DNA from 2 places in the Actinoplanes sp. NPDC048796 genome. Region 1 is predicted to be linked to the other one. Evidence: predicted binding sites of a transcription regulator. Region 1 holds the regulator's gene; the other holds the start of a gene.
What was found. The regulator HrcA, encoded in region 1, represses chaperone genes, less so after heat shock. The targets are predictions, from matches to a motif close to GGTTNGCACNCTCNNNNNGAGNGTGCNAACC.

Region 1 (9,270 bases):
GAGCGACATCGCGGCCGAGACCGGCCTGGCCCGGCCTACGGTGCGTCGCATTCTGCTCACGTTGGAGGCGCTCGGCTACGCGCGCAGTGAGGGCCGCGGCTTCGCGCTGACCCCGCGGGTGCTCGAGCTGGGCATGGCGTACGTCAACTCGCTGAACCTGTGGGAGGTGGCCCGGCCGCACATGGAGGAGCTGGTCGGCATCACCGGCGAGTCGACCTCGATGGCGCAGCTCGACGGCTGCGACATCGTCTACGTGGCCCGGGTGGCGGTACCCAAGATCGTGACGTTGGCGGTCTCGATCGGCACCCGGTTCCCGGCCCCCGCGACGTCGATGGGCAAGGTGCTGCTCGCCGCGAAGGAGCCCCGGGTGGTGCCCGAGATCCTGGCCGAGCACTCCCGGTCGGGCATCGTCGCGCGGTACCGGCCCACGCTCGACGTCTTCATGACGGCGCTCCTGGAGGTGCGGGCTCGCGGCTGGGCGCTCGCCGACCAGGACCTGGCGCCCGGGATCAGGTCCGTCGCCACGGGCGTGCGCGACGGCAACGGCCAGGTCATCGCGGCGATCAACGTGACCGTGCACGCGGCCGAGACGTCGGTCGAGACCCTGGTCCAGAAACACCTGCCCCACCTGCTGCGCACCGCCGCCGACATCAGCGCCGACTACGCCCGCCTGGCCGCCGTCCCCACCACGACGGTCGCCGCCGCCGCCATGACCGACGCCGCCTCCGCCACGATGGACGCCGCTTCCCACTACTGACGCCACCTCCACCGCGACGGCGCCGCCCCCACACCACGACCGGCGCCCGTCCCTACACGACGACCGGCGCCGCCCACACCACGACAGGCGCCCGTCCCTACACGACGACCGGCGCCGCCCGCGCCACGACAGGCGCCCGTGCCCACGTCACCACCCGTCCCGCCCCGTCACGACGGGCGCCGTACCGACGTCCCCACCCGTCCCGCCCCGTCACGACGGATGCCGTCGCGCAATGACCGGGGACGTCCGCGCCGGGATCGAGGGCTGCGCCCGGGCGTTGGCGTTTGGGCCGGTCGCGCTTCCAGACTGTGCTAACGGCCGCTTGGGGCGGGCCATCGGCGGGTATGAGTGAATTTCATGAAGGTGGTGTCTGAGCTCTTCGAACCCGAGCCGCCACGCTGGGGCCTCCGGGGTGATCCATGGGTGTGGCGGGCGATGGCCGAGCGGCTCGCCACGACCTATCTACCGCCGTCCCTCAGTGAGGTCGAGCGGCTGCTCTACGCCGAGTTCGACCGCCTGGTCAGCGTCAACCTGGCCTCCGAGACCACCGCGTGGGTGGTCCGTGAGGAGTTCGCCCACGGTGGGCCGTCCAGCGGAGCCGTCCACCTGGACATCTGGCGAGCGGAGCTCATCCCCCTGCTCCTCGACCGAGCCAGCAGCCGAGTAGGCGGCTGACCGAAGGACCACGACCGAGCCAGCAGCCGAGTAGGCGGCTGACCGAAGGACCACGACCGAGCCAGCAGCCGAGTAGGCGGCTGACCGAAGCGCCACGACCGGGCTAGGGGTTTGAGCGCGACCACTCACGCACGTCGCCCGGGTGGGGTGAGCGTTCTGGGCGCGCAGCGCCCTGCTCGCCCCGCCCGGGCCCTCGGCGGGAGCAGCGATCTGTACGCCCCACCCCGCTACGACATCCTGCCTTTGACCTGGAAAGGCTCAGTGGCCGTTGAAGGCGTCTCGCATGCGGCTGAAGAAGCCGCCCTGCTTGCTGAGCTCGGCCACGTCCTCGCCTCGGGTCTTGGCGAAGTCGCGCAGCATGCGTTCCTGGTCGGCGGTCAGCTTGGTCGGGGTCTTGACGTCGAGGTGGACGAACAGGTCGCCCCGGCCCTGGCCCCTCAGGTGGGGCACGCCCTTGCCGCGGATGCGCAGCGTGCTGGCCGGCTGGGTGCCGGATTTGACCTCGATGGCCTCTTCGCTGTCCAGCGTCTTGATCGTCAGGCGGGTGCCCAGCGCGGCCGCGGTCATCGGCAGCGTCACCCGGCAGTGCAGGTCGTCGCCCTTGCGGGAGTAGACGTCGTGCGGGCGCTCGTGGATCTCCACGTACAGGTCGCCGGGGGTGCCGCCGCCGGGGCCGACCTCGCCCTGCTGGGCCAGGCGGATGCGCATGCCGTCCTCGACGCCGGCCGGGATCTTCACCGTCAGCGAGCGGCGGGTGCGCACCCGGCCGTCGCCGGCGCAGGTCGGGCACGGGTGCGGGATGACCGTGCCGTGGCCCTGGCAGGTGGCGCAGGGGCGCGACGAGACCACCTGGCCGAGGAAGGTGCGCTGCACGCTCTGCACCTCGCCGCGGCCACCGCACGTCTCGCAGGTCGCCAGGTGGGTGCCCGGCGCCGTGCCCGCGCCCGAGCACTGGGTGCACAGCACCGCCGTGTCGACGGTGATCGGCGCCTCGACGCCGAAGGCCGTCTCGTTCAGGTCCAGCTCGAGCCGCAGGATCGCGTCCGCTCCGGGCCGGGTGCGGGGGCGTGGGCCGCGGCCGCCGCCGCCCGCCGCCGAGCCGAAGAAGGCATCCATGATGTCCTGGAAGCCGACGAACGGGCCGCCGGCCCCGCCGGGTCCGCCGGGACCCATGCCGCCGCCGGGCGCGAGCGGGTCGCCGCCCAGGTCGACGATCTGGCGTTTCTGGTCGTCGGACAGGACCTCGTACGCCGCGTTGATGTCCTTGAACTTCTCATGCGCTTCCGGGTCCGGGTTGACGTCCGGATGGTACTGCCGAGCCAGTTTGCGGTAGGCGCGCTTGATCTCGTCGTCGGTGGCTTCCCGGCTCACGCCGAGAATGCCGTAGTAGTCCTTGGCCACGGGCTCCGCAATCCTCGTCAATTTTGTGCTAGAAGGTCGCCCACGTAGCGTGCCACCGCGCGCACGGTCGCGATGGTGCCGGGGTAGTCCATCCGGGTGGGGCCGAGCACACCGAGCCCACCGACGATCGTCGCACCGGGGCCGTACCCCGTGCTGACCACGGACGCCGACCGCAGGTTGTCGATCTCGTTCTCGTCGCCGATCCGGACCCGCGTGGTGCTCGGTTCCAGGTCGCCGATCAACTTCAGCAGGATGACCTCTTCCTCGAGGGCTTCGAGGACCGGGCGGAGGGTGCCTTGGAAGTCCAGCACCCCACCTCTTGTCAGGTTAGCCGTACCCGCCAACGCGAGGCGTTCCTCACTGCGCTCGACCAAGGTCTCGAGGAGCACCGAGGCCAGGCACGCCATCGTGGCCCGGCTTTCCGGCGCGCAGTCGTCGACCAGGCCCTGCACCAGCGGTGGGGTGTCGGCGAGTTTCTTGCCGGCGAGCTTCTCGTTGACGCGGCGGCGCAGGTCGGTGACGTCCTCGGGCGGCACCGGGCCGGGCAGCTCGACCAGCCGCTGCTCGACGCGGCCGGTGTCGGCGATCATCACCAGCATGAGGCGCGTGGTGGAGATCGGCACCAGCTCGAGGTGACGCACCGAGGAGCGGGCCAGCGACGGGTACTGCACGACCGCGACCTGGCGGGTGAGCTGGGCGAGCAGGCGCACCGTGCGGTGCACGACGTCGTCCAGGTCGACGGCGCCGATCAGGAACCGCTCGATGGCTCGCCGCTCGGCCGGGCTCAGCGCCTTGACCTTGGAGAGGCGGTCGACGAACAGCCGGTAGCCGGCGTCGGTGGGCACCCGGCCGGCGCTGGTGTGCGGCTGCCGGATGTAGCCCTCCTCCTCCAGCACCGCCATGTCGTTGCGCACAGTGGCCGGGGAGACGCCCAGCTGGTGGCGCTCGACCAGTGCCTTGCTGCCGACGGGCTCCTGGGTCTCGACGTAGTCCTCGACGATCGCCCGAAGCACTTCGAGCTTGCGGTCATCGAGACTCATATGACCCCTCCCCCACTGCTTTGGCACTCCGGATGACAGAGTGCCAGTCTACGTCGCCGCGGACGGCAGCGCGATGATCGAGTGCGGATGAATAGACAGGGCATCAGCATGTCGCCCTCGACCGCATTGAAGTGCGGCCCTACCGTGTCAGCCATGACTGAACCGCCTCGTCCGCCTGGTGAACCGAACCCGAATGACCCCACCAGGCCGTTCAACCCTTATGCGGCTAACGACCCGACTTCCGGATCGACACCGCCGCCGTACACCCCGCCGCCGGGTTACGGCCCGCCGCCCGGATATCAGCCGCCCCCGCCGGGCTACCAGCCGCCTCCCCCGGGTTACCAGCAGGGATACGGCGGTGCTCCCACGCAGGACGACCGCACGTGGATCCTGGTCGCCCACTTCGGCGGGGCCGCGGGCGCGTTCCTCGGCGGTGGCCTCTCCGGCTGGATCGCGCCGCTGATCTCGCTGCTGGCCAAGGGCAACCTGTCGCCGTCGGTGCGCGCCGAGTCGGTGAAGGCGCTCAACTTCCAGATCACCTGGGCGATCGTCACCCTGATCGGCTGGGTGACGTCCTGCATCGTCATCGGCTTCATCATCATTCCGGTGGCCGCGCTGATCGCCATCATCTTCGGCATCATCGCCGGTGTGAAGGCGAGCAACAACGAGCCGTACGACTATCCGATGTCGTTGAAGCTCATCAAGTAGCCGAGCCGGGCACGGGGGCCCGGCGTTCCACAGTCAGACGACGTCGCGAATCACGGCGTCGGCCAGCAACCGGCCACGCAGGGTCAGTTCCAGACGCCCTTTCTCGTACGCCCGGGCGTCAAGCAAGCCGTTGGCCAGGGCCTGCTTGGCGCCGACCTGGTCGACCCGGTCGAGGGCGATGCCGTCGCGCAGCCGCACGCGCAGCATGACGTCCTCGACGTGCCGGTCCTCGTCGGTCAGCAGCTCGCGCGCGTGACCGGGCGAGACACCTTCGGCCAGCCTTTGCGCGTACGCCGTGGGGTGCTTGACGTTCCACCAGCGCACCCCGCCGACGTGGCTGTGCGCGCCCGGCCCGAGACCCCACCAGTCGGCGCCGGTCCAGTAGAGCAGGTTGTGCCGGCAGCGGGCCGCGTCCGAGGTGGCCCAGTTCGACACCTCGTACCACTCGAAGCCGGCCCCGCTCAGCTGCTGTTCGGCCGCCAGGTAGCGGTCGGCGGCGACGTCGTCCGAGGGGTACGGGATCTCGCCGCGCCGCATGCGGGCGGCCATCCGGGTCCCGTCCTCGACGATCAGGGAGTACGCGCTGACGTGGTCGACACCCGCGTCGACGACCGCCCGCAGCGACGCGTCGAAGTCCTCCGCCGTCTCGCCCGGCGTCCCGTAGATGAGGTCGAGGTTGACGTGCTCGAACCCGGCTTCGCGGGCCTCGCGGGCGGCCTGCGGCGCGCGGCCCGCCGTGTGCTTGCGGTCCAGGATCCGCAGCACCGCGGGCGCCGCCGACTGCATACCGAGCGAGATCCGGTTGAAGCCGTGCTTTCGCAGCGTCCTCAGATACGACAGATCAACAGATTCCGGATTCGCCTCAGTGGTCACCTCGGCGCCGGGCGCCAACCCCCACGTCTCATCGATCCCGGCGAGGATCCGCCCGAGATCGTCCGCGCTCAGGAGCGTCGGCGTTCCGCCGCCGAAGAACACCGTGTCCACTTTTTCGGGATTTACGGCTTTACTTGCCAGCCTCAACTCGCGCAGAACCGTTTCGGCATACGCCTCCCGGCTGCCCCCGCCGCCCAGCTCCGACGCGGTATAGGTGTTGAAATCGCAGTAACCGCATCGAGAAGCGCAGAACGGCACGTGGACATAGACCGCGAATCCGTTCTTGCCGGCCTCAGCCGTCGCGGTCGCGGGAAGCGACCCGTCGGAAGGAACAGGTAAACCATCGGGAAGTGCGCCGGCCATCCCTCAAGTGTGCACGCCGCCCGTTAGGGTGCCGCCATGGCTCTGGTCCGTACCGTCACCGACGCCGGGGTGACCACCATGACCCTGGACAGCCCGGCGAACCGCAACGCACTCTCCACCCCCCTGATGCGCGAGCTGCTGGACGCGCTGGCCGAGGCCGTGACCGACGCCTCGGCCCGGGTCGTGGTCCTCTCGCACACCGGCCCCGTGTTCTGCTCGGGCGCCGACCTCAAGGAGACCGCCGAGGCCCGCGAGACCGGCCGGGTCCCGGCCGAGCTCCTGGCCGACGTCCTGGCCGCGCTCTGGGAGTTTCCCAAGCCCGTGGTCGCGCGCGTCGGCGGTCCCGCCCGCGCCGGCGGGCTCGGCCTGATCGCCGCCGCCGACATCGCCGTCTGCACGACCGAGGCGACGTTCGCCTTCTCCGAGGTACGCCTCGGCGTCATCCCGGCCGTCATCAGCGCCACCGTGCTCCCCCGCCTGGCGCCGCGCGCGGCGGCCGAGCTCTACCTCACCGGCGACGTCTTCGACGGCGCCCGGGCGGCCGAGATCGGCCTGGTCACCGCGGCCGTCGAGGCCACCGATCTGGACGCCTCGATCGAGCGGTACTGCGCCGGGCTCGTGCGCGGCGGGCCACTCGCCCTCGCGGGCGCCAAACAACTTCTCCGCCGTACGCCCAAGGAAAGCGTCCGCGAGGAGCTCGCAGAACTCTCTCAGCGTTCGGCCGGATACTTCCGCTCGGCCGAGGGCCGCGAAGGTGTCGCCGCCTTCCGGGAGAAGCGCGACGCCGCCTGGGTCCCAGCGACCGGTCAGCAGTGACCAGGTAGTGGTGATCTCGTTGACTACTCTTGTTGCCTGAACAACTTTGGGGGTGTGGGTGCGCAGGACACCGGTCGTGGCGGCACTGGCGGTGGTGACGCTCGTTGGTGCGCTCGGCGTGTTCGCCGTCGTCCGCTCCTTCTCCGGCGGCCTCAAGCTGCCCAAGATCGGCCCGGAGTGCGTCGTGCGGGCCGACGGCGAGGTGACGCTCGACTACGTGCAGATGGCCAACGCGGCCACCATCACGGCCGTGGGCGTCCGCAAGGGCATGCCCGAGCGGGCCGTGGTGATCGCGCTGGCCACCGCGCTCCAGGAGTCGAAGCTGGAGAACCTCGACACCGGCGACCGCGACTCGGTCGGCCTCTTCCAGCAGCGTCCCAGCCAGGGCTGGGGCACGGTCGAGAAGATCAAGGATCCGAGGTATTCGGCCGACCGGTTCTACACCGCGCTGAAGAAGGTCAAGGGCTACCAGAAGATGCGGGTCACCGACGCCGCGCAGAAGGTGCAGCGCTCGGCCTACCCGAACGCGTACGAGAAGTGGGCCGACGAGTCCGCCGTGCTGGCCAAGGCGCTGACCGGCCGGGCCACCGGCGCGGTGGAGTGCTCGGTGAGCGGTTCGCCGGTGCTGCGTGGCGCCGCCGCGTCGGCCGCCCTGATGGAGGGCCTGCGGCTCGACTGGGGCAAGGGCCTGACCGAGTCGGCGACCGCCGGGCCGGTGGCCGGCCTGACCGTCGCGGTGGCCGACGTGAACGCCGGCTGGCGCTATGCCCACTGGCTCGTCGCCCATGCCTCGGCGACCGGTCTCGAACGGGTACGTTTCGCCGATCTGGAGTGGCACGCGCCGGACGGCAAGTGGCAGGCGGCGACCGCGCAGGGTGGCGCCGACAGGGGCCGCGTGATCGCCGAAGTGTTCGATTGACGTCCGATTTTCGGTGTGTGGCCGGAAATTTCGGACGGCGTTTTACTCACCCTGAGTGATGTTGAGCGTTTTCGGTACGCAGTTGCGTAGCGTATACATCGACGTGGACAGACAGCTACCGTCCTGGTACTAAGTAGGACGTGTCGAGGGCGATCGAGTGGATCCTTCTAGGTTCTGGCAGCTGTCTGGCGATCCTGGCCGGTGTGCGGGCGCATCGCCCGGCCCGGTTCGGCCCCTGGCTGCTGCTGGCCGGCGCAGTCGCGTCACTGGCCACGGGCGACGTCTTCTTCGCTCTGCGTGATCACGGCCTGGCCGACGGGTTCTATCTGGCGATGTACGTGCTGGTCGCCGGCGCGCTGCTGCGGTTCACCAGCGGCGGGTCGGTGATCGACGACCGGGCCCGGCTGATCGATCTGCTCGCCTTCGCCTGCGCCAGCCTGCTGGTCCTGTGGGTCTTCGTGGTCGGCGGCATGTCCGAGCTCGGCGGCATCTCGGCGGCCGACGTGATCGGCTCGATCCTGCTGGTCGGCGTCGCGGTCCGGCTCAACCTGGCCACCGGGCGCAACGTCGCGGCCATGCTGCTGCTGGTCGGCGCGCTGGGCATGCTGGCCGGCGACATCGCCTACCCGCTGGCCCCGGGCACGGCGACCGAGACCGGCTACCGGGTCCTCTATGTGGCCTGGGGCCTGGCCGCCCTGCATCCGTCGATGAGCCGGCTCACCATGCCCGAGACGCCGCGCCCGCCCGCCTGGCGCGGTCACTGGGCGGCACTGCTGGTCCTGTCCGTGGCGACCCCGCCACTGGTCCTCATGATCGAGGCGCTCACCGGGACGGTGGACGACGGTGTGCCGATCGCCGTGGCCGCTGTGATCACACTCACCCTCACCATCACCCGCCTGGCCGACGCGGTGACCCTCAACAGCCGCGCCCTGGCCCGCGAGCGCGGCCTGCGGAGCGCGAGCGCCGACCTGGTGGCCGCGCCCGACCTGCCCGCCGTCGACGAGGCGGTCCGTTCCGCGGTGGCCCTCCTGCTTCCGGAGCAGACGGTACGGCGTGTGGTCTTCGCCACCGACGACCGGCAGATGGCGCTCGAGGCCCTGCCGCCCGCTCCCGCCGGCCGCCGCCCGCGCAGCTGGTGGACCGACGAGTCACCCACCGCCGAGGGCACCCTGATCTGCCCGCTCTGGCTGGAACCACTGGCCGTGGCCCGCCCCAGCGGCGGCGCCCTGGTCCTGACCGGCCGCCGCGACGCCCTGGTCGCGGCCCGCGACGCGCTCGAGGTCCTGGCCGGGCAGGCCGCCCTGGCCCTCGACCGGATCAGCCTGGTCGAAGCGGTCGGCCGCCGCGACAGCGACCTCTACCTGCGCGCTGTGATCCGCAACACAGCCGATCTGATGCTGGTTCTCGACGAGGATCAGCGCGTCCGCTACGCCAGCCCCGGCCTGCACGAGCTGCTGGGCGACGACGACCTCTCCCCGCTCTCCACCTTCGCCGACCTGGCCGACGGCGACGACCGGGGCCAGATCCGCCGGGCCTTCGCCTCCGGCGGCGACGGCACGATCTTCTGTGCGCTGCGCCGGCCGGACGACAGCCGGGTGCTGGTCGAGGCCACGTACCGCGATCTCCGCCAGGACCGTCTGGTCCAGGGTTTCGTGGTGACGATGCGCAACGTCACCGAGGGCCAGCCGGCGGTCGAGACCCTTCCGCACCGGGATCAG
Region 2 (9,270 bases), on a different contig from region 1:
CGCTGGCACGGCGCCGAGCCGCCGATCGCCCTGCACATGCTCGCCTACCTGTTCGACCCGGACGAGCCGCGGCTCGCGGGCGACCTGGCCCGGCTGCGCACCGACCGCGAGCAGCGGGCCGAGAAGATCGTGAACAAGCTGGCGGCCGACGGCGTGCCGATCACCTGGGAAGAGGTGCACGGGTACGCGGCGGGCGGTTCTGTCGGACGGCCGCACATCGCCCAGGCGCTGATCCGGGCCGGGCTGGTCCGGACGACGACCGAGGCGTTCCATTCGCAGTGGCTGGGCGCGCGATACTTCGTACCCAAATCGGACCTTGATGTTTTTGAGGCCGTGCGGGCCGTGCGGGCCGCCGGTGGGGTGACGGTGTTCGCTCATCCGCGGGCGACGGTGCGCGGGCGTGTCGTGCCGGACCGGCTGATCGTCGAACTGGCCGACGCGGGACTGTTCGGGCTGGAAGCCGACCACGAGGACCATTCGCTCCAGGAGCGGGCGCACGTGCGGGCCCTCGCGGAAAGCCTCGGCCTGGTCGTGACCGGATCGTCGGACTTCCATGGAACCCACAAGACGGTGCGGCTGGGTGCGTTCCTGACGGCTGCCTCGGCGTACGAGAAAATCGTCTCCGCCGCCACCGGCGTGCCTGTGCTGGGGTGACGCTGGACGCATGGAACTGCGGGGCGGCGCCTGAGACCCCTACCTTGATCGGGTGAATCTCAAGTTCCTCGGCGAAGTCTTCGTGACCCTCTTGGTGATCGTCGACCCTCCCGGCATGGTGCCGGTCTTCCTCGCGCTGACCGGGACGATGGCGGCCAAGGACAGGGTGCGGGCCGGATCGCAGGCCGTGCTGCTGGCGCTCGGCGTGATCGTCGGCTTCGCGGTGGCCGGGCAGACCCTGCTCGACTACCTCCACGTGCAGCTGCCCGCGCTGCAGGGCGCCGGCGGTCTGCTGCTCGTGCTGGTCGCGTTGCAGCTGCTCACCGGCAAGACGGACGAGCCGGCCGAGCAGGGCGGAACCAGCAACGTGGCGCTCGTGCCGCTGGGCACTCCATTGCTGGCCGGGCCGGGCGCCATCGTCGCGACCATGCTGTTCGTCCAGCGTGCGGAGGGTTTCGACGAGTACCTGGTGATCGCGATCGGCATCCTGCTCGTCATGATCACGGTCTGGGTGGTGCTGCGCTTCTCCGGCGTAATCGTGAAACTGCTGCGCCCGGCCGGCATCGAGGTGCTGACCCGCATCGCCGGTCTGCTGCTGGCCGCGATCGCCGTGCAGCTGATCGCCGACGCGGTCGCGGCCTTCGTGGAGATGTACGCGGCGGCCTTCTGACGGCGGTTCTGTCGTACCCGCCTGGCAGGATTGCACGGTGCCTCCCACCAGATCCCGCACCGGTGTCCCCGAGCAGCTCGGCTTCGACGGCATGCCCGAGCGGCTGTTCGTGTGCACGCCGAGCAAGCTGGGCGCGTTCACCGACTGCCCCCGGCGGTACAAGTACGCCTATGTCGAGCGCCCGGCCCCGCCCAAGGGCCCGCCGTGGGCGCACAACTCGCTGGGCGCGAGCGTCCACACGGCGCTGAAGAACTGGTACGGCCTGCCGGCCGACCGGCGAGACCCGAGCGTCCTGCCCAAGCTCTTGAAGAGCACGTGGGTACGCGAGGGCTACCGCGACACCGATCAGGAACGGGCCGCCTACCGCGCCGCCCTGGGCTGGCTGGAGACGTACGTGTCCGGCCTCGACCCGGAGGACGAGCCGCTGGGCGTCGAGCGCACGGTGGCCGCGAAGACGGCGGTGCTGGCCCTGAACGGCCGGGCCGACCGGATCGACTCGCGCCCCGGCCCGAACGGCCCCGAGGCGGTGATCGTCGACTACAAGACCGGCCGTACGGGCACGGACGCCGACGACGCGCGAGGCTCGATGGCCCTGGCGCTTTACGCGTACGCCGCCCAACGGGTCTTCCGCCGCCCGAGCTACCGGGTCGAGCTCCACCACCTGCCGACGGGCACGGTGTCGGCCCACGAACACACCGAGGAGTCCCTGGCCCGCCAGGTCCGCCGAGCCGAGGACACGGCCCGCGACATCATGGCGGCCGAACGAGCGGTGGCCGCGGGCGCCGACCCCGACACCGAGTTCCCCACGAACCCGGGCCCGCTCTGCGGTTGGTGCGACTTCCGCAAGATCTGCCCGGCCGGCGCGGAGACTCCCGCCAAGGAGCCCTGGGCCGCGGTCTCCCACCTGACGACTCCCTGACCCGCGCGCTGTCCCTCCCGACCCCTTGGCCTCATTGTTTGCGGCGTTCGGCCTGGCCGAGTTTTGTCTCGCGCGGTATCCCTTAACCCTTGGGCGCGGCGGGCCGCCTTCTCGCCTCGCGGATTCTGCGCCCGTCGGTGGGATGGGGTTCGGGGCGGCGGTCAGGCGGCGGCCGGTTGGGCGGCGCGGGCGAGGGCAGCCTGGCGCATGGAGCTGTCGCGGTAGCGGCGGGGCAGGGTGGCCAGGATCGTGGAGAGCAGCAGGCGCAGCCCGCGGATCGAGAGGTCGGCCGTCACGTCGGTGGTGGGCCAGCCGAGGCCGCCGTACAGGCGACGGGCCCAGGGCGGGAGCAGGGCCACCGCGGTGCCGGCTATGCCGAGGTACGCCCAGCGGGTGGGTCCCAGGGTGAGTCCCAGGCGGAGGGCCCGGGGCCCCCACGTCTGCGGGACCGGCGGAACCGTCAGGAACAGGGCTGTCTCGGCGGTGTCGCGGGTCATGCCCAGCTCGGGGCGGACGGCGTCGTAGTAGGCGGCCACCTCGGCCGCGGTGGCGGGCACGGTGGCGGGGTCGAGGCCGACGAGTTCGGCCGCCCGGAGCTGTTCGGTGTAGTAGCGGTCGATCTCGTCGGGGGTCAGCCGCAGGCCGGCCCGGGTGGCCGTGGTCAGGAACGACTCGACCTCGGTGATGTGGACCCAGCGGAGCAGGTCGGGGTCGTCGACGCGGAACGTCTCACCGCTGCGCGGGTCGACGGCGGTCATCTTGGAGTGCAGGCGGCGCAGGCGGCTGGAGGCCCGCTCGACCTCGTCGGTGCTGCCGTAGATCACCGTGGCCACGTAGGCCGAGGTGCGGGAGAGGCGGCCCCACGGGTCGGCGCGGTAACCGGAGTTCTGCGCGACGCCGGCCACGGCGCGGGGGTGCAGCGCCTGAAGGTAGAGGGAGCGGAGACCGCCGAGTATCAGGATCGGTTCGCGGTGCAGTTTCCAGGTGACCGAATCCGGTCCGAACAGGCCGACGTCGCTCATACATCCAGACTGCCACGCGAACGGCCGAAAGTTGAACCCGTTCAGATACCGGAATTCACGCCTCGTCGTCGCGGCGCCTCTGGCAGGCCGGGCAGAGACCCCAGAACGTCACCTCGGCCTCGTCCAGCTGGAACCCGTGGCTGCTGGCGGGGGTGAGGCAGGGGCGCTCGTCGACCACACAGTCGACGTCGGCGATCTCGCCACAGCCCCGGCAGACGATGTGGTGGTGGTTGTCGCCCACCCGGGCCTCGTATTTGGCCGGGCTGCCGGCCGGCTCGAGCCGCCGGGCCAGGCCGGCGCGGGAGAGAGCGCCGAGCACGTCGTAGATCGCCTGGGTGGAGACGGAGTCGAGGCGTACGCGGGCCCGTTTGGCGATCTCCTCGACCTCGAGATGGCCGCCGCCGGTGAGGATGTCCAGCACGGCCAGGCGCGGCTTGGTGACACGCAGCCCGTGGTCGCGCAGCAGGTCTTCACCGTTCGGCATCGGTCAATGACAGCACGGATCGGTTGAATCCCCAACCATTGTGCGCGGGAATACCTGCGAGAGGTGAACCAGAAGCCGACCATGGGCGTAAGCGGACACGAGGACATTTGCGCCGTCAGATACTTCTAAGCTGTCGGCCGACCCGTTCGATGAGGAGGCGTCGTGTTCGACCAGATCAACGGCCTGCCGGTGCATGCGCTCGTACTGCATGCCGCGGTGGTGTTCGTTCCGTTGCTGGCCCTGGGGGCCATCGCCTACGCGCTGGTGCCGCGGTGGCGTCCCAAGCTGGGCTGGGCGGTGGCGCTGCTCGCGGTGGCCGCGCCGGTCTCGACGTTCGTGGCGAAAGCCTCGGGTGAGGAGCTCTACGACCGCCTGATCGGCCAGGGCCTGAGCGGCCGGGGCAAGGAGATTCTCGACGACCACATGAGCTACGGCTCGCGTACGTTCTGGTTCACGCTGGCCCTGGGTATCGCCAGCCTCGTCGTGGTCGCCCTCACGTGGCGCCGAACCGGCCGCCTGCCCCTGATCGGCGAGGCCGTCAGCGCGGTGGTGCTGGTCGTCCTGGCCCTGATCTCCGGCTACTACGTCTACAAGACGGGCGACTCGGGCGCCACCGCCGTGTGGGGCACCTACTAGCCCGCTCCCCTCAGAAGATGACCCGGGCGCAGAGCAGGCACATGAGGATCAGGGCGATGGCCCCCGCGACCAGGCCGACGCCGTAGGTCACCGTGCGGGCCGAGCCCTCCGACTCGTCGAGCGCGTCCATGTCCTGCCCGGGCATGCTGCGCGGGGGCGGCGGCTGGGAGATCGTGGGCGGCCGCCAGTGCGGTGACGGCGGGGTGGGCCGCGGCGGTCCGGGATAGCTCGCCTCCGGTTTCGGGGCGGTCCCGGAGGGTTCGGGGGCCGGCCCGGGCACGGGAGAGTCAGGATCCGGTCGCTGCCAGTAAGAGTCGTCCGGGACGCCGGTGGGGCTGCTCACGTTCACCGACGGTACAGCCGAAGGGGGAAGACTTCCGCAGGGGCGCGGGCCTACCCTCTTAGGCGTGGACATCCTGGATGAGCCCGAGCGCGACTTGGACGGCGAACGCGAGGTCGACTTCGAGTCCGAGGAGGCGCCTGTCCTCCCCGACCAGACCCGCGACGACACCGAGCGTGGCTGGGGCGAACGCTCCTTCGACAACGACGAGCGCCTGCTCGAGGACCGCCCGCCCCACTGGTGACCGCACGCCCACCGCGGCCGGAGGAGCCTTCGCAGGCCCCGCCGGCCCACCTCGGCGTGGCCGCCCACCGTGTCAGCCGGGGCGAATGAGTACGGCAAAGCCGTGGTTCGGCGTGGCGACTGCGCGTTCTGCCTCGTCGGGGGCCAGGGCCAGCAGCAGGCCGCCCGTCGTAGGGTCCGAGGCGCCTGTGACCGTCAGGACGAGAGCGGCGGCGGCCACCGAGGTGGTGGTGCCCTTCTCGTCCAGGCGGAGCAGGTCGACCCGGTTGCCCGGCTTGACCAGCGAGAGCGCCGTCGGATCGGCCAGCCGGATCGGAACGCCGACAGTGCCGGAGGGCACGGCGCCACCAGCCGTGCCCGAGCCTGGGTTATCCGGCGCCGCGGCAGGGTTCCCCGACCCGGGGATCGGGTCATCCGGCGGGCCGGCCCCAGAGGTGCCCGGCGGGCCGCCGTCTGAGCCGTTCGGCGGGGCGCCGTCTGAGCCCGCCGCCGCAGCGTCGACTGAGCCCCCCGGCGGGGCGCCGGAGGAGTGGGTGCCGTCGGCGGGTGGGCGGGTGGCCACTGCGTTGCCGGGTGGGGCGCAGGCCGGTGGGGGTGACCACGACACCAGGGCGGCGAGGGTCAGTAGGGCCGCGACTGCCGCGAGGCGTAGCAGCGTGCCGCGAGCCGGCCGACGCCGCCGCACGGGATCGAGGCGCCCTTCGCCGCTTTCGCGGCTTGCGGTCCCGTGCGGCTGGGGGATGGCCCGGCCGAGCCGGGACTTGCTCGGTCCGGCCATCGTCCTGTCCCCTCTCGCTCGCCCTGGCGTCGTGGTCCGGCGCCGGGACAGACGTTAGGCGGGAGAAGAGATCGCTCGCTCCGAGCCTGTGGACAGCCCGAGGTTGTGGATAACCAGCGACAACTCAGCTGATTTTGGTAGGGGCGCCTCGTGGAGGTGGCTGAGCGGAGAAAGGCGCGGCGAGGAAGAGGGCGCCGGCCCAGTCGGGAAGGGCGCCGGCCGGGCGGGAAGGACGCTGGTACGGGCGGGAGGGCGCCGGCCCGGGCGGGGGAGGGCGCTGGTACGGGCGGGAGGGCGCCGGCCCAGGCGGGGAGGGCGCTGGTACGGGCGGGGAGGACGCTGGTACGGGCGGGGAGGACGCTGGCACCGCGGGGAAGGCGCCGGCCCAGGCGGGGAGGACGCCGGCCCAGGCGGCGAGGACGCCGGCTTAGGCGGGGAAGGGTCGCCGGCACGTGGCGGGAAGGCCGTGCTGTGGATACGCGGAATCGCGCCAGGGGGGAGCCTGGCGCGATTCCGGATGAGACTCAGGAGGCGGCGGGCGCCTTTGTGGTCGTCGAAGACGAAGACGAGGACGACGACGTCGAAGATGACGACGACGAGGTCGAGGTCGAGCTTGCGGACGAGTCGCTCGAGGAAGCCGGCGTGTCGGACTTCTTCGTGGCCTCGCCGTTGCTGGTGGAGGACTTCTCGGCGCTCACGTTGCCGGAGCGGGAGTCGTTGCGGTAGAAGCCCGAACCCTTGAAGACGATGCCGACCGAGTTGAACACCTTGCGCAGCTTGCCGTCGCAGTCGGGGCACTCGGTCAAAGCCGGGTCGGAGAACGACTGCACGGCCTCGAGCTGGTGGCCGCATTCGGTGCAGGCGTACTGGTAGGTAGGCACGGCTCCTCCGGATCTTTCGGCTGTTGGCACTCGCCAACTCCGAGTGCCAATGTTGCGCCATCGGAGGTCATTTCGTCCACTCGAACGGCGGGTTGAGCGTTGGGCGGACGTCACTTCCGGGTCAGGAATAGACCACCGTGTGGCGTGATGACCCCGTGCACCGGCCGATCGTGCGGCTCCGCCGGCACCTCGTCCAGCAGTTCGCCGTCGTGCAGCAGCGCCACGATCAGCGGCCCCGGGGAGATGCGAGCCAGGGCCCGGTCGTACGACCCTCCGCCGCGCCCCAATCGCAGGCCCTGGCGATCCACCGCCAGCGCGGGCACCAGTACCAGGTCGGCCTGCCGGATGCTTTCCACGCCCAGCCGGGGGCCGGTCGGCGCGAGGAGGCCGCGTGGCCCCCGTTCGAGCGAACCGGAGTGCAGGGCCCAGTCCAGATCTCCGTCCGGCAGCAGCACCGGGAGCAGGACGCGCGCGTGCGCCGCCAGCGCGGTGATCAGTTCCGGTCCGCCGGGTTCCGTGCCGATCGGGACGTAGGCGGCGATGGTGGCCGGTTGCTCACGCCGTACCAAAGCAAGCACTTGATCGTGGAGAAGAGGGGCCGCCGAGGCGGGCGCCTGACGCCGGGCGGTGAGCAGGCGACTGCGGAGTGCGATCTTGGCGGCGCGAGATCCTTCCGCGTCACCGGTTAAATCGGGCATGCAACACCCCCTTTTGAAAAGCGGCAAACGGTGCACACTATGTCAGCATCGCTCCAAAGAGGGCCACTTCCGGGAGGATGCGTGACGCTACGTGGCCGACTCACTACAGCCTTTTTGGTGGTCGTGCTCGGTCCGGTCCTGCTCGGGTCCATCTTCGTCGCCCTGACCGTCACCACGGTGAACCGGGATCGGACGGCCGAGCGGCTCGACCGGGCCGCGACCACCGTGCGTACCAGTGTCTCCGCCGCCTGCCGGCAACTTCAGACGGCGGCCGACGCCGTGGCCGTGGTGCCCGAAAGTGATCGGGCCGCGGTGGCCGGCCAGCTGATCGCGCGCGGTCTGGCCACCGGCATCGACATCGGCGCCCCGGAGACCACCGGGCCGAGCTGCTCGGCGAACGGGCGCGGCGCCCTCACCGCCGCGTCGGTCGTCGGCGACACCACCATCGCCGCCTCGCAGACCGTCGACGGCATGTTCCTCGACCGGCTCAGCGCCGCCAGCCGCACCCGCGTGACGCTGACCGGCCCGAACGAGACCGGCCAGACCCGGCGCGTCGCTCCGGAGCCGGGCCAGCCCCTGCCGCTCACGATCACCGTGCCGACGAACCGGCCCACTTTCCTGTACGCCGTACTCCCGGCCCTCGTGCTGGCCGCGGCCCTGGCCGCCGTCCTGGTCGCGCGCTGGCTCGCCCGCACCACCACCCGCCCGCTCGGCGACCTGGCCTGGGCCGCCGACCGGGTGGCCGACGGCGACCTGGACACCCGCGTGCCGATCCCGCGCCCGGACGAGCTCGGCCGGCTCGCCGCCACCTTCAACCGCATGACCCGCGAGCTGCAGGCCTACGTCCAGGCCCTCACCGCCAGCCGCGACCAGCTCCGCGGGCACCTGGCGATCCTCGGCGAGACGCTTTCCAGCACCCATGACCTCCAGCGGATACTGCAGGTCATCCTGCGCACGGCGCTCGCCGCCACCGGCGCCCGGGCCGGTCTCGTCCTGCTCATCGACCCGGTGAGCGGGCAGCTCGTCCCGCAGTGCGGGGTCGGCCTGGCCGGCACCTGGGACCTGCCCGACGCCGACCTGCCCAAGCAGCGCCTGCCGGTCGGCGAGGGTGTGCTGGGCGGGGTCGCCGCCAGCGGGGAGTCACGCCGCGGGCGGGGCGAGCTCGCCACGGCCGAACCGCCCTGCCTGAGCTACGTCGCCGTGCCGATCCGCGCGCCCGCCGACGCCGAGGACGGACCCGGCACCCTCGGCGTCCTCGCCCTCTACGACCGGGTCGGCGGTGACTGTTTCGACGACGCCGACCTGAGCACCCTGCGGACCTTCGCCGGACAGGCCGGGGTGGCCGTGCACAACGTGCGGATGCACGAGGAGGCGCAACGGCTCTCGTTGACCGATCCGCTCACCGGCCTGTGGAATTACCGTTACCTGCGTGAATCGTTGCGCCGGGAGGTGGAGCGGGCCAGCCGCTTCGGGCGGATGCTCACGGTTCTCGTGCTCGACCTGGACCACTTCAAGGACGTGAACGACACGTACGGGCACGCGGCCGGCGACGCGGTGCTGAGCGAGTTCGCCCGGCGCATCCGGATCGGGCTCCGCGAGGTGGACGTGGCGTTCCGGCAGGGCGGGGAGGAGTTCGTGGTGCTGCTGCCGGAGACCGACGCGTACGGCGGGGCGATCGTGGCCGAACGCCTCGGCGCCGCCGTGCGGGACCGGCCCGTGCCGATCGATCCCCTGCGACCCGACGACATGCTCATCCCGGTCACCGTGTCGATCGGCGTCGCCGTCTTTCCCGAGCATGGCGCCGCCGCGCCGCAGGTGCTGGCCGCGGCCGACGCCGCCCTGTACGCCGCCAAGCGGGCCGGCCGGGACACGTATCGCCTGGCCGAGGCCGCAGATGTGACCAATTCGCGGGTTTCCCCCACAGTTCATGAAGGAAACTTGGATC

Region 2: the regulator HrcA is predicted to act here: its motif matches at 6,649-6,679, upstream of AB0C26_RS14265 (FmdB family zinc ribbon protein).

Annotation. Positions count from the first base shown of each region.
Region 1 covers NZ_JBEZGO010000006.1:57,543-66,812, reverse strand. Annotated here, with positions in the region: gene AB0C26_RS24680 (IclR family transcriptional regulator C-terminal domain-containing protein) at 1-757, shown strand, start outside; gene AB0C26_RS24675 (hypothetical protein) at 1,124-1,432, shown strand; gene dnaJ (molecular chaperone DnaJ) at 1,691-2,833, opposite strand; gene hrcA (heat-inducible transcriptional repressor HrcA) at 2,851-3,873, opposite strand; gene AB0C26_RS24660 (DUF4870 domain-containing protein) at 4,027-4,581, shown strand; gene hemW (radical SAM family heme chaperone HemW) at 4,615-5,817, opposite strand; gene AB0C26_RS24650 (enoyl-CoA hydratase-related protein) at 5,854-6,633, shown strand; gene AB0C26_RS24645 (hypothetical protein) at 6,686-7,552, shown strand; gene AB0C26_RS24640 (PAS domain-containing protein) at 7,693-9,270, shown strand, end outside.
Region 2 covers NZ_JBEZGO010000003.1:119,029-128,298, reverse strand. Annotated here, with positions in the region: gene AB0C26_RS14310 (PHP domain-containing protein) at 1-654, shown strand, start outside; gene AB0C26_RS14305 (MarC family protein) at 707-1,324, shown strand; gene AB0C26_RS14300 (PD-(D/E)XK nuclease family protein) at 1,416-2,243, shown strand; gene AB0C26_RS14295 (oxygenase MpaB family protein) at 2,405-3,265, opposite strand; gene AB0C26_RS14290 (Fur family transcriptional regulator) at 3,321-3,749, opposite strand; gene AB0C26_RS14285 (DUF2231 domain-containing protein) at 3,912-4,385, shown strand; gene AB0C26_RS14280 (translation initiation factor 2) at 4,396-4,728, opposite strand; gene AB0C26_RS14275 (hypothetical protein) at 4,793-4,969, shown strand; gene AB0C26_RS14270 (hypothetical protein) at 5,042-5,308, opposite strand; gene AB0C26_RS14265 (FmdB family zinc ribbon protein) at 6,271-6,627, opposite strand; gene AB0C26_RS14260 (5-formyltetrahydrofolate cyclo-ligase) at 6,738-7,325, opposite strand; gene AB0C26_RS14255 (diguanylate cyclase) at 7,407-9,270, shown strand, end outside.